Regions from separate parts of the Roseateles sp. So40a genome, predicted to be linked through region 1. Evidence: riboswitches for the same ligand, from Rfam matches in the RefSeq annotation. Region 1 holds a riboswitch; the other holds the start of a gene.
The links. A riboswitch is a leader RNA that binds a small molecule or an ion and turns the genes downstream of it on or off. The one in region 1 is predicted to bind thiamine pyrophosphate.
Positions count from the first base shown of each region.

Region 2: another riboswitch for thiamine pyrophosphate. It lies ahead of thiC (phosphomethylpyrimidine synthase ThiC); the one in region 1 lies ahead of ACNI65_RS16145 (TonB-dependent siderophore receptor).

Region 1 is NZ_CP182288.1:3,539,501-3,546,650, forward strand. Features, by position in the region: gene ACNI65_RS16100 (hypothetical protein) at 1-283, opposite strand, end outside; gene ACNI65_RS16105 (hypothetical protein) at 330-962, opposite strand; gene ACNI65_RS16110 (DUF2199 domain-containing protein) at 1,329-1,862, shown strand; gene ACNI65_RS16115 (hypothetical protein) at 1,871-2,485, shown strand; gene ACNI65_RS16120 (hypothetical protein) at 2,536-2,799, shown strand; gene ACNI65_RS16125 (DUF1579 domain-containing protein) at 2,815-3,381, opposite strand; gene ACNI65_RS16130 (hypothetical protein) at 3,436-3,669, opposite strand; gene ACNI65_RS16135 (hypothetical protein) at 3,666-4,043, opposite strand; gene ACNI65_RS16140 (DUF2878 domain-containing protein) at 4,100-4,666, opposite strand; TPP riboswitch at 4,813-4,919, shown strand; gene ACNI65_RS16145 (TonB-dependent siderophore receptor) at 5,002-7,150, shown strand, end outside.
Region 2 is NZ_CP182288.1:110,492-117,641, reverse strand. Features, by position in the region: gene ACNI65_RS00535 (pirin family protein) at 1-546, opposite strand, end outside; gene ACNI65_RS00530 (FMN-dependent NADH-azoreductase) at 568-1,194, opposite strand; gene ACNI65_RS00525 (LysR family transcriptional regulator) at 1,335-2,276, shown strand; gene ACNI65_RS00520 (TonB family protein) at 2,311-3,102, opposite strand; TPP riboswitch at 3,414-3,552, shown strand; gene thiC (phosphomethylpyrimidine synthase ThiC) at 3,649-5,526, shown strand; gene ACNI65_RS00510 (FAD-dependent oxidoreductase) at 5,532-6,626, shown strand; gene thiS (sulfur carrier protein ThiS) at 6,589-6,807, shown strand; gene ACNI65_RS00500 (thiazole synthase) at 6,809-7,150, shown strand, end outside.

The DNA of each region.
Region 1 (7,150 bases):
CGTCGCTGGCCGAGGCCAGGCGCTTGATGTCAGGGTGCGCGCCCATGCCGACGAAGACCCAACGCGCCAGGTCCTTGCGGTCCTTGCCGGTGGTGTTGTCGGCGAGGCAGGCCGACAGCGCGGCCACGGCCGGGGTGGTCATGCGGGGCGTCGGCGCGGCGTGGGCCAGCGTGGCGCCGCCGATCAGCGCGGTCAGGAACAGGGCACGGGACAGGGGGCGGATCGAGATCATGGCGGTGGGCAGTTCGTCTTCGGTGAAGGCCGCGACGTTAACCGGATCCATCGACCGAATCGGCCCCGATGCGGCGCGCGCGCCACACCCTGAGGGGCTAGAGGCCCTCGCCCGCCGCGCTCCCGCCAAGGACATCACGCCCCATCAGGTGATCGACAGCGGCCACGGTGGATGCCGCCTGCAGGAAGAACGCGGTGCGCGGATGCGGGTCGAGACAGGTCGCCCGGATCGCCTCGGGGTCGCGGTGCCGCTCGAGGTAGGGTCGCACGTGGTCCTCGACGAAGGCCTGGATCTCCGGCAGCGCGAGCGCCAGTCCCTCGTGGCCGAGCACTGGCCAGTCCACGCGGTAGGACAAGGGCCACGACTTGCTGAAAGGACCGATGTTGGCGGACCACATGGCGATGGTCTGGGGCGCGTGAGGGGATGGCGTGTCCGCCGGGCCGAAAAGCGCGGCGCGGCTGCGCTCCACCGCATGGTGGGTCAGGCCGAACTCGAGTGTGAGGATGTTCTTGCCGCGCTGGACCTGGACGAAGTGATCGGCGGTCGGGTCGGCAAGATGGAAGAGGTGTTTGGCGCGCAAGTGCCGATAGCGCGGCAGCAGCGGCTGCAGGGCGTGGGCGACGGCGGCGTGGATGTCCGTCGCGCTGACGTGATCGCCGGCCGCGTAGGCGTCGCTCCATGCGACGAGGTCGTCGCCGCGATGGGCGAACGCGGGCGGCGCGGCGTTCACGGGAAGCCGGCTCAGTTCGGCTTGTTCTTCAGCTTGCCCTTGGGCATGACGGCCGTCATGGGAGCGACGGGCCGATCAGAGACGGACGAAGAGGATTCCTTGGAAGAACCGCTGTCCTTCTTCGGCTTCATCTTGGCCTTGTCGTTGCGTTGTTCACCCTTTGGCATGTTGCTGTTCCTTCAGAAGTCGATGACGTCGTCGGCCGACACCGGCGCGCGACAGCGCGGACTCTACTACCGGGCGAGCGCGCGTGGCGCGTCCTCCCACTTCCGGAGGCCTGGATGCAACGCCCCATTGGGGGAGTCGAGGCGGCAGGACGGGGACGCGCGGCTAGACTCGCGGCCATCTTTGATAGACCGATGCGCCATGGCTGGGATCTTTGCGTTCAAGTGCCGCAGCTGCGGCGATGTGCATGAGGGCTCGCCCTCCTTCGCCTTCCGCGCGCCGGATCCGTATGTGAACCTGAGCGCCGAGGACAAGGCCAGCCGAGCCACGCTCGACAGCGACGTGTGCACGATCGCCTACGAAGATCAGACGGATCGATTCATCCGGGCGGTGCTGGAGGTTCCCATCCATGGCCAGGAGGATCCCTTCCTGTGGGGGATCTGGGTATCGGTGAGCGAGAAGAGCCTCCAGCGCTATCTCGACACGCTGGATGACCCGGTGCCTGGCGATGGGTTCTTCGGGTGGCTGTCCAATCAGATCGGGATCTATCCGAGCGCGGACATGCGGCCGGCCAATGTGTTCATCCAGCAGGAGGGGGACCGCCCGAAGGTGGTGATCCACACAAACGGGCGAGAGAACGACCCGCTGGTGATCGATCAGCAGAACGGCATCTCCGTTGAGCGCGCGCAGGAGCTGGCGGAGTTGGCGATGCATGGGCAGGGGCGCGAGGAGTGAATCAGCTCATGCCAGCCTTCCAGATCGCCATCGACGGCGAAGACCTCGCCACCGTCAGCACCGACGGGCTTCGTGTGCTTGCCGTTCATCTACGCGGGGACAGGTCGGACGACGCTTTCGTGACGGTGCGACTCGACGGCACGACAACAGAATCGGAATCCCTGACGTGGCTTCACGATCTGGAGATTCGAACGGCCCAGACCGTCACCCTGCGCTTCCTGGAGACGGGTGAGACCTCGGCGCGCGGCAAGACGATCGACGAGCTGTACCCCGACGACGAGGAGGATGTCGACGAAACGGGAGACGGCGAGTCTGACGAGGAGCTCTCACCAACCGCGATGCTGGCCGATCTGCAGGCGCGACCGCTGCTCCGCGACGGATACGGTCTGAAGCTTCAGCTGGCTGAAGGCCAGTCGGTGGAGAGTCGCACCACAGCCGAGGAACACGGTTTTGGTCTGACCGTTCTCTGGAATCAGATGCGCCCGGAACGGGTCAGCGTCGCGCTGAGTTGCCACACCCTCGAGCAGGCGGTCCATCGCTCCCCGAGTCGTGAACTGGCGCGGGACTACGTGAGCGCGCCGGGGGAGATTCGGCTGCAGGTAAGAGGCCCCTGCTTGGCCTGACCGCGGAGCACATTTCGCTCAAACCCCGCTGTACTTCGATCTCGACTCAAATGGGCCTCGCATTTCTCCCGTGGGAACGACTGCCCGCCTACGTGCTGGGCGGGTTGCTCATCGCGCTGGGCGTCGTGGGATTCTGGCCCTCCGAGAATTCCGCCAAAGGCGACTGGATACTCGCCGGCGCGATGACCGTGGGCGGATGCGCGCTGATCTGGCGTCGCTATGTCACGGGCCGAGAGCCGCTCTGGAGCGACGAGCGCAATGACGCGCGATTTGGACCGATCAGGTCAGAGCAGACGCCCTCCGATCCGCAGTGAAATCACCGCGCAACATCACGCGACGCGCTCAAACCTCATCTCCCAATTCGTCTCCCACGTCTCGCCGCCATTGGCGGAGAAGGCTTGGGCCCACGTCGGCGATTCAAGATCGCGCTTGTCCCAGATGAACCGGATGCGGATGGGACGTCCATCCAGCACGTCCTCGGCGAAGAACTGGCCGACGCCATTGTCAAATCGCCCTCGCACTGGCACATCCAGCGCATGCGGCGCGCGGCCGTCGAGCCACCAGATGGCCCACTGGCCCGACGTCGGATCGAACGACCGGATCGCCGCGGCCCGATAGAGCCCGCTGGGCAGGTCGAGCTCGTTGTCCTCCACATTGCCCGCGCCGCCCAGGATGGGCCGCGTCGAGCATCGACCCTTGAAGCTCGTCCAGGTCTCGCACCCGGTCAATCGGCTGTCGAGCCGGCGGTGATGAACGATCCAGTCGCCGAATTCGAAATCGAAGTCGGCGGCGCCTGCGGAAACAGTGGTGGACATGGGAGCCTCGCGTCGTTCGTGGGAACGAGGCGAGTGTCCGGACCGTACGACCGAGTCCTGGCAGTAGGACGAAGTCTTCAAAGCGGCTTGGCGCAGCGTCAGAGGCGCGCTCTTTGGCGCCCTGCCCACTTGGCCTTAGAAGGGCGTGCGATCGAAGTTGGCGACACCGGGACCGAAGACCTCCACGGCCTTCGTCTTCACTGCTTCCAACGTCATGCGAAGCTCGATGAGGTCATTGCCATAGTCGGCGACCTCGTCTTCATCGTCCGAGGTCTGGCAGATGTTCGCCCACTTCGCGTCGAGCTCTGTGAGCGCTTCCAGAATCCGCTGCGCCTGCCAGTGCGTGAGTTCCAGCCCTAAAGTCTTCATGCTTGCTTGCCCTGCTTGAAGAAGACGCGGAATGCCTTCACGCCGACTTCCTCCAGTAGCCCCTTGAACTTGTCCATGGGCATGTTAACGGCGGGGCAGATCATGTAGTGGCCCTCGTAATCGCTGACCAGCTTGAGTCCGGAAGGCATCGGCGTGGTGGCATTGAACTGCCATACCCAGCCGCTCATGTCCCTTTTTTCCAGCTCTTTCTCGCTGAACACGCTGACACCGCGACCATTGGCGACAACGACGATGATGTCGTTGACCTTCGTCCAGTCAACGTCGCTTGGCCGCACATTCGCGATCTTGGGACTGCTGGAGTTCCCGAGCCGGAACACGTCTTCTGGGCAGATGTAGAACGATTTGGGGAACACGGGCACCTCCTTGAGGCCGCCGAGTTGATCGCTCGCTCCGATGGGAAGCCAGTGACCTAGGTCAAACGTATCTGCCTGTCACCGTAGGCTTGAGAGCACCGACCCAGCATCCAGTGAGCTGACTCGGTCAGGACCGGCGTCAGCACGGCCCACCCCACTGCGAGGATCAGCAGCGCCGATGTCTGATCGGTGAAGTTGCCGGCGCCCAGCCGAACGGCGGCGAGGTAGGACAACGGGCCGCCCACCGCCCCAAGAACCGCGGCCAGGAACGGTCTCCCGTGCAACCACGAGAGCGGCGAGCAAAGCAGCGTCGCGAACAGCGCCCAGAGCGCCAGGATCCACAGCGGCGCCAGCCATGGGAACGCACCGGGCGACGCATAACCCACGACGCCAAAGGCGATCATCGCGGTGTCCCATCCCAGCCCGAGAATCACGGCCATTGCGATCAGGGCGCACTCGATCGCTCGCGCATCGCTGAGCGCGAGATGCAGGCCGACCACCACGCCCACGCACGCCACGCCGGCAACGACCTGGCCATGCGCCGCCCCCAGCACACAGGCCAACCACGCCAGCTGAAAGACGGCGAACTGAATCACGATGCGCAGGGCGGCTCGTGCACGCATGGGCATTTCCAATCGACCTGTTCCAGGCTTGCTGAAGGACCTTCTTCTACGCATCCATGCGGGGATCGGTTCACTGCTTCTCGAGGGGGTGCGGAGGCTCCATCGCCCAACCGCTAGAATCCACAACGCTCGCCGGCCCGTCCGGCGAGTTTCGCTAGGGGTGCTGCGCCTTCGATTCATCGACGCGCGGCTGAGAAAGTCCCTTTGAACCTGTTGAGGTAATCCTCGCGCAGGGAAGCATGCCTTCGACACGCCCTCGTGTCCTCGCACGCCGCCTTCTCATCGGCGTGCCCGGTTTGCCGACCTGCCATCGTCTTCCTGGCTTCGGCACATCGATGGCAACTTCGTCCACGCTCCACTCCTTCCCGCTGCATCGCCTCGCGACCGCGCTCGTCGCCGGCGGCCTCGCCCTGCACGCGTCCGCCCAGTCGACCCCGCCCTCCCCCGCCGCGGCAGACTCCCCCTCGTCCACGCCGGCCACCTCCCCCGCCCTCCCCAGCGTGGTGGTCAAGGGCAGCGCTGACGCCCCCGTGATGGTGGGCGGCTTCGGTGACACCCCCATCGCCAAGCTCCCCCTTCAGGCGAGCGTCGTCAGCGCCGAGCGCCTTACCGACCGCGGTCTCATCAGCCTCGCCGGGCTCTCCGTGATCGACGCGAGCGTCGGCGACTCGTACAACTCGGCCGGCTACGTCTCCTACCTGAAGATCCGCGGCTACGACCTCGACAACCGCTTCAACTTCCGCCGCGATGGCCTGCCCATCAACGCCGAGACCGCCCTGCCGCTGTCCAACAAGAGCAGCCTCGAAATCATGAAGGGCACCTCCGGCATCCAGGCCGGCACCAGCGCCCCGGGCGGCCTGGTGAACCTCGTCGTCAAGCGCCCCACCGTCGAGCTCACCAGCCTGACGCTCGGCGTGAGCGAACGCGGCACCGTCGAGACCGCCATGGACTGGAGCCGCCGCTTCAGCGACGGCCACGGCAATGACAAGGCCTTCGGACTGCGCGTCAACGTCGCCGCCGCGAAGCTCCGCCCCGAGTTGCGCGACGCCGACGGCAACCGCTGGATGATGGCCGTCGCCGGCGACTGGCGCGTCACGCGCGACACGCTGGTCGAAGCCGAGGTCGAGGTCTCGCGTCAATCCCAGCCCAGCCAACCGGGCTTCAGCCTTCTGGGGGATCGCCTCCCCAATGCGAAGGACATCGACCCGCGCATCAATCTGAACAACCAGTCCTGGAGTCAGCCGGTCGTCTTCGAAGGCCGTACCGCCTCGCTGCGCATCCAGCATCAGCTCAACGCGGACTGGAAGCTGCAGGCGCATGGCGCGATCCAGCGCCTGGTCACCGATGACCGCCTCGCCTATCCGTTCGGCTGCACCGCCGGCGACGGCACGTATTACCCGAGCACCTACTGCCCCGACGGCACCTTCGACCAGTACGACTTCCGCAGCGACAACGAGCACCGCAACAGCGACGCGCTCGACCTGTCCGCGCAAGGCAAGCTGACGCTGGCCGGCATGCAGCATCAGGTGAGCACCGGCGTGCTGTTCTCGCGCTACAAGAGCCGGCTGCAAGGCCAGGCCTACAACTGGGCGGGCACCGGCAACATCTGGGGCACGCTGCCCACGGTGGCCGACCCGACGCTGGGCTCGACCAACACCAACCGCACCGAACGCAGCACCGAGTTCTACCTGCGCGACGCCGTGCAGCTCAGCGCGCAATGGCAAGGCTGGCTGGGCGTGCGCCACACGCGCCTGGATCGCGACTCGAAGCTGGTCAACGTGCAGCCGGGCAACGAGAACGCGCCCACGAGCTATCGCCAGTCCTTCACCACGCCGTGGCTGGGTCTGAGCTACGCGATCAATCCGGACCTGCTGGCCTACGCAAGCTGGGGCCAGGGCATCGAATCGGCGGTCGTGCCCAACCTGCCGGTCTACGTGAACGCCGGCCAGCCGCTGCAGGCGATCCGCAGCCGGCAATGGGAGATCGGCCTGAAATCGGGCAGCCGCACGGTGGATTGGTCGGTCAACTACTTCGACATCAGCAAGCCCGCGACGAGCGATGAGGATGTCGGCAACAACCGGCTGCGCGCGCGCCTGGATGGGGAGCAGAACCATCGCGGTGTCGAGGCGCAGGCCGATCTGAAGTGGACCGGCGGCGGCCTGATGGCCAGCGCGATGAAGCTGCATGCGCGCCGCGAGCGCGCGAGCGATGCGTCGATCAACGGGCTGAAGCCGACGAACGTGCCGGAGACGACGATCAAGCTGCAGGCGCGGCAGAGCGTTGGCGTGCCGGGGCTGGACCTGATGGCGGGCGTGGTCTACGAGGGCAAACGGATGGTGCTGCCGGACAACTCGCTGTCGATCCCGAGCTGGACGCGGCTGGACCTGGGCGCGCGCTACGAGCAGAACGTGGGCCGGCAATTGCTGATCTGGCGTGTGGGCGTGGACAACGTGACGGACCGTCGGGCGTGGCGCGAGTCGCCTT
Region 2 (7,150 bases), 2.4 Mb from region 1:
CACCGTGGCCTCGCGCTGCACCGCGCCGGCCACGCCATGGCTCTCGCCGGCGATGACACGCACCGTGGCGCCGGGCAGGGTCAGCTCCGGGATCTCGGCGCTGGCGATGTCGCGGTACCAGGGGTCGCGCATCTTGTCGCGGCCCGGCAGGTTCAGCCACAGCTGGAAGCCTTCCATCCGGCCCTCCTGCTGCTCGGGCAGCTCGGAGTGGATCACCCCGCGGCCCGCGGTCATCCACTGCACGCCGCCGGGACCGAGCAGGCCTTCATTGCCGGCCGAGTCGCGATGGCGCATCTGACCGTCGAGCATGTAGGTCACGGTCTCGAAACCGCGGTGCGGATGGTCGGGGAAACCGGCGATGTAGTCCTCGGCCTGGTCGGTGCCGAAGGCGTCCAGCATCAGGAAGGGATCCAGGCGCCGCTGCAGGTCCTGCGTCAGCACGCGCGTCAACTTGACGCCCGCGCCGTCGCTGGTGGCCCTGCCCTGCACCAGGCGCTCGACCTGGCGGGGCGTCCGAAGAAGGGTGGCAGGGGTGGCGGCGGTCATGATGGATCCTTTCTTGATTGCTCAGACAGTCTGGGTTTCGCCGAACAGCGCGGCGATTTCCTCACGGGCGCCGGCCAGGCCCTTGGCCGCGGCTTCCTCGCCCATGTTCAGGCCCTCGGCCAGCACGAACTTCACATCGGTCATGCCGAGGAAGCCCAGCGTCACCTGCAGGTAGGGCACGATGTTGTCGGTCGGCTGGCCGCGATGCACGCCACCGCGCGAGCTCACCACGATCACCTGCTTGCCGGTGACCAGGCCGACCGGGCCGTTGGCGCCGTAGCTGAAGGTCACGCCGGCGCGGGCGACCGCGTCGATCCAGTTCTTCAGCTGCGAGGGCACGCCGAAATTGATCATCGGGGCGGTCAGCACGATCACGTCGGCGGCCTGCAGCTCGGCGATCAGCTGGTCGTTGAAGGCCACGCGGTCGGCTTGCGCCTGGTTGCGGTTGTCGGCCGGCGTGAACAGCGCGCCCAGCGTCGCTTCGTCCATCGGGGGCAGCGGGCGCACGGCCAGGTCATGGACCACGGTCTTGGCGCCGGGGTTGCGCTCGACGAGTTGCTGCACGACCTCGTTGGCCAGCAGCGTCGAGACCGAACCCTGGCCTTCATGCAGACGGCGGGCGCTGGAGTTGATTTGCAGGATGTTCATGGTGCGTTTCTCCGGGACAGTTCGGCTGCATCAGCCGGGGTGTGAGGGCATGGGATGAACTGTATTGATCGCCCCTGCGCACCGGAATACCCAAGAATGGATAAGATTGTTCCATTCAAAGAACAATCGCTGAGCCCGCCATGAGTCTTGACGCCGACGACCTGCTGGTCTTTGCCCGCGTGATCGAAAGCGGCAGCTTCAGCCGCGCCGCGGAGCGCCTGCAGTTGCCCAAATCCACGGTGTCGCGCCGGATCGCGGCGCTGGAGGAACGTCTGGGCGAGAAGCTGCTCCAGCGCAGCACGCGGCGGCTGACGCTGACCGAGTTCGGCCAGGGCGTGCTGGAACACGCGCGGGTGCTGGCGGGCGAAGTGGACGGCGCGCTCGCGCTGGCGCTGCACCGGCAGCAGCGGCCGACGGGCCGCTTGCGGGTATCCATGCCGGCGGACTTCGCGCACCAGATGCTGACGCCGATGCTGAGCCGCTTCGTCGGCGACTACCCCGAGGTGCAACTGGAGCTGGACCTCTCACCGCGCCGGGTGGATCTGATCGCCGAGGGTTTCGACATCGCGGTGCGCATGGGCCAGCTGCCGCCGGACAGCCAGCTCGCGGCGCGGCGCATGGCGATGTTCAGCAGCGGCCTGTACGCGTCGCCGGCCTATCTGGAGCGCCATGGCGAGCCGCAACTCCCCGAGGGGCTGCTGAGCATGCACGGGCTGATGATCCTGAGCCGGGCGGGCGAGCCGCTGCCGTGGCGGCTGTTCGGCATCGTCGACGGCCAGGCCGACCAGCGTCAGGAATGGGTGGGCGTGCCGGAGAGCCGCACGCTGGTCAACGCGCCGGACATGCTGCTGCAGATGGCGCGCGCGGGTCTGGGCATCACCTGGGTCGGCAACCAGTACGCGCAGGCCTTCGTGGACCGGGGCGAGCTGGTGCGGGTGCTGCCCGCGTGGTGCGCGGAGCCCTCGACCTGCTGGGCGGTGTTCCCGCAGCGCCGGCTGATGCCGCTGCGCACGCGGCTCTTCCTGGACGCGATGGCCGCGGAGCTCTCGCCCTTCGATCAGGCGGCGATGTACGGGATGTGAGGCGCCGGGGACGACACGTCGCCGGCGCGCTCGGTCAATCGACCTGGAAGCCGATCTCCACGCTGACCTGACGCGCCGTGGTGATGGGCGCGAACTTCCATTGCTGGACGGCCTTCACGGCCGCGGCGCTGAGCTTGCGGTCCGGCGAGCGCAGCGCCTGCACGGCGTCGGTGCGGCCGTCGGGCTGCACGATGAACTGCACGAGCACCGAGCCTGCGCGCTGCTGCTGCAGCAGCGCGCGCGGGTATTCGGGATCGACCTTGCGCAGCAGCTGCAGTTGCGCGGGCTCGTCATCGGGCTCGGGCGGCGGGGTCTTGCCGGCGGACGCGGTGGTCGCGGGCGCGGCCATCGCCTGCGGCGACACGGTGTCGGACATCGGAGCGGGCTGCGTCGTGGGCGGCGCCACGGTCGGGGCGATGGTCGAGGGCGTGCCGCCCGCGCCGACACCGCCTTGACCGCCCTGGCCGATCGGCGCGGGCGAGGTCGTCGGCGCGGCGGCCACCACGGGCGCGTCCTGCGCGGCGTTGCGCGCGGCCATCGCTCGTTCGGCGGCGGGATCGAGTTCCGGCCGGCGCGTTGCCGGCGCCGGCGCGGACACCTGCTTCAGCGCGGGCTTGGGCTCGACCTTGGCCTCGTGTTTCTCGGGGGCCTTCTCGGGCGCCTTCTTCTCGCCCTTCTCGGCGTGGAAGCGGATCCACTGGAACACCTTGTCGGCATCGCGCTTGGCGCGGTCGACGTCGCTCATCGCGGCCGCCTTGGGATCGGCCGGCGCGGCGGACGTCGTCGTCTGCGCCTGCGCGGCCATCGCGACCAGGGACAGGCTCAAGACCTGGCACAGGGCCAGGCCACGGCGTCGGACGCTCAGGAGACTACGGCTGCTCATCACTCCACCCTCTCTCGATTGCGCTGGTTGCTCTCTTTTGGAGACAACGCCGGTCTTGTCTGCTGATGTTGCTGTTGGTTTTCGCGCCCCGGCATGAGCGCCGCAGTGTAAGAAGTCATCGGGTGGCCCCTTACTCGGTGTTTCCCCGGAATCGAGCTGTAACAGTACCCGCGATGTGCCTGGACATCGGGGTTGCGTCGACGAATTCACGAACGGGATCGACCGCCACGGGCCCGGGCCCGGGCCTATACTGCGCGCCTGCTCCGGGGTGCCCTGGGCGGCTCGACGCGCGAGGCGTGTCGGGTCGCACGGGCTGAGACATGGCGATGAAGCCGTGGACCCGCTGAACTTGATCCGGTTCGTACCGGCGTAAGAAGAGCCCGCCCTTCCCCCTTCCCGGCCTCGTGCCCGAAGGCACCCGAAGGGCCCCTTCCCCAACGCTCGTCCGTCCTCATCGGTCCAGCCTCCGGCGCCCAACCGGAGACCCCGATGACCGACCTGACCCCGTCCGCCGACGACTTCCACGCCCGGCTCGCCGCCAGCCGCGCGCCGCTGCCCGCGTCGACCAAGACGCATGAATCCGGCGTGCTGCATCCGCAGCTGCGCGTGCCGCTGCGCCAGATCGCGCTGACCAACGGCGAGCGCATCGCCGTCTACGACACCTCCGGCCCCTACACCGACCCCGCCGTCGCGACCGACGTGCGACGCGGCCTGCCCGCCACCCGCGCCGAGTGGATCGCCGCGCGCGGCGACACCGAGTCCTACACCGGCCGCCCGATCCAGCTCTTCGACGACGGTCTGCGCGAGGCCGCCCAGCAGGACGCGCTGCGCGCGCAGAGTGCCGCGCTCACGCGCACGCCGCGCCGCGCGAAGTCGGGCACCAACGTCTCGCAGATGCATTACGCGCGCCGCGGCATCGTCACGGCGGAGATGGAGTACGTCGCCATCCGCGAGAACGGCCGCCGCGCGTGGATGCACGAGTACCTCGCCGACAGCGAGCGCGAGCAGCGCCTGATCGGCCAGGGCCTGGGCGCGCGGATCCCCGGGATCATCACGCCCGAGTTCGTGCGCGACGAGGTCGCCCGCGGCCGCGCGATCATCCCGGCCAACATCAACCATCCGGAAGTGGAGCCGATGGCCATCGGCCGCAACTTCCTCGTCAAGGTCAACGCCAACATCGGCAACTCGGCGGTGAGCTCCGGCATCGAGGAGGAGGTCGAGAAGCTCGTGTGGGCCACGCGCTGGGGCGCCGACACGGTGATGGACCTGTCCACCGGTCGCAGCATCCACACCACGCGCGACTGGATCCTGCGCAACAGCCCCGTGCCCATCGGCACCGTGCCGATCTACCAGGCGCTGGAGAAGGTCGGCGGCGTGGCCGAGGAGCTGACCTGGGCGCTCTTCCGCGACACGCTGATCGAGCAGGCCGAGCAGGGCGTCGACTACTTCACCATCCACGCGGGCGTGCGCCTGCCCTTCGTGCCGATGACGGTCAAGCGCCGCACCGGCATCGTGTCGCGCGGCGGCTCGATCCTGGCCAAGTGGTGCATCGCGCATCACCGCGAGAACTTCCTGTACACGCACTTCGAGGAGATCTGCGAGATCATGAAGGCGTACGACGTCAGCTTCTCGCTGGGCGACGGACTGCGGCCGGGCTCGCTGGCCGACGCCAACGACGAGGCGCAGTTCGCCGAGCTGCGCACGCTGGGCGAGCTCACGAAGATCGCGTGGAAGCACGACGTGCAGACCATGATCGAAGGCCCCGGCCATGTGCCCATGCACATGATCCAGGCCAACATGACCGAGCAGCTCAAGCACTGCGACGAGGCGCCGTTCTACACGCTGGGCCCGCTGACCACCGATATCGCCCCGGGCTACGACCACATCACCAGCGGCATCGGCGCGGCCATGATCGGCTGGTTCGGCTGCGCGATGCTCTGCTACGTCACGCCCAAGGAACACCTGGGCCTGCCCGATCGGGACGACGTCAAGCAGGGGCTGATGGCCTACAAGATCGCCGCGCATGCGGCCGACATCGCCAAGGGCCATCCGGCGGCCCGCGCGCGTGACGACGCGCTGTCCAAGGCACGTTTCGAGTTCCGCTGGGAGGACCAGTTCAACCTCGGTCTCGATCCGGAGACGGCGCGCGAGTTCCACGACGAGACCCTGCCCAAGGACAGCGCCAAGGTGGCGCACTTCTGCTCGATGTGCGGGCCCAAGTTCTGCTCGATGAAGATCACGCAGGACGTGCGCGAGTACAGCGCGCAGCTGGAGGCCGACACGGCGAGCCGCGACGGGATGAAGGAGAAGAGCGCGGAGTTCCTCGCCGGTGGCGGCGAGCTCTACATCCCGATCCGCCAGGCCTGAGCGCGATGGCCTCGATCGCCATCGCCGGCGCCGGCCTGGCCGGCCGGCTGATCGCGTGGGCGCTGGCGCGCGCCGGGCATCGCGTCGAGGTCTTCGACGCGTCGTCCGGTCCGCGGCCCGCGTTCGATGCGTCGGGCGCGGCCGCGTTCAGCGCGGCGGGCATGCTGAGCCCGCTCGCCGAGCAGGAGCAGGGCGGTCCCGCGATCGCGGCGCTGGGCTGGCGGTCGCTGAGCTTGTGGCCGGGCATCGTGGCCGCGTTGCCGGGCACAGTACCGCTGCGTGTCGACGGCAGCCTGCTGCTCTCTCATCGCGCGGACCTGGGCGCGGCGCAGCGCTCGCTCGCGCGCATGCCGGGCGCCCAGCCGCTCGATGCCTCGGCGCTGCGCGCGCTGGAGCCGATGCTCGCGCCGGGCCTGCGCGGCTGGCTGCTGCCGCGTGAAGGCCTGATCTCGCCCGTCGCCACGATGGCCGCGCTGCATGACGGCGCGGCGTCGGTGCGCTGGCACTGGTCGTGCGTGGTCGACCAGGTGCTGCCCGGTGAGCTGCACTTCATCGATGGGCGCAGGTGGCAAGGCGACTGGGCCGTCGACACGCGCGGTCTGGGCGCGCGTCCGCCGCTGCCGCTGCGCGGCGTGCGCGGCGAGATCGTCACGCTCTCGCTGCCCGGGCACGGCCTGCACCGCCCGGTGCGCCTGCTGCATCCGCGTCATCGCGTCTATCTCGTGCCGCGCACCGACGAGGAGATCGTCGTCGGCGCCAGCGAGATCGAGAGCGAGGACCGCAGCCCGATGTCGCTGCGATCGGCGGTCGAGCTGATGGCCGCGGCGCAGAGCGTGCTGCCGGCGTTGTCGGAGGCCCGCATCCTGAGGCTGGACCGCCACCTGCGCCCCGCGCTGCCGGACAACCTCCCGTTCACCCACCACGAGCCCGGCTTGCTGCGGCTCAACGGTCTGTACCGCCATGGCTGGCTGCTGGCACCGGCACTCGTCGAGCGGCTGCTCGCGGAGGCGGGCCTTGCGCGCCTCATCGACCTGGCCGACTTCCTTCCCGAGGAGAACCCCCATGAATGCCCTGCCCTCGATCACCGTGCGGCTGGATGAGCGCGCCGTGTCGCTGCCCGCGGGCGCGACCCTGGCGCAGTTGCTCGACGCCGAGCACCGCGAGCCCGTCGCCGTGGCCACCGCGCTGAACGGCCGTTTCGTGCCGCGCGACGCGCGCGCCGCCACCGCGCTGCGCGATGGCGACGTCGTCCTGTTCTTCCAACCGATCGTCGGAGGCTGACATGAGCGCCATTCCCGATCCGCTGCTCATCGACGGCGTCGCGCTCGAGAGCCGGCTGTTCCTGGGCACCGCCGGTTATCCCAGCCCCGTGGCGCTGGGCGAGGCGATCCGGGCCTCCGCCACGCAGGTGATCACCGTGGGCCTCAAGCGCACGCTGCAGGCCGGCGACAACGGCGCGCTGGCGCAGGCGCTGGCCATCGGCCGCGCGCAAGGCGCGCGCCTGCTGCCCAACACCGCGGGATGCCGCAGCGCGCGCGAGGCGGTGCAGCTCGCCCACATGGCGCGCGAGCTCTACGGCACCGCGTGGATCAAGCTCGAGGTCATCGGCGATGACCACACGCTG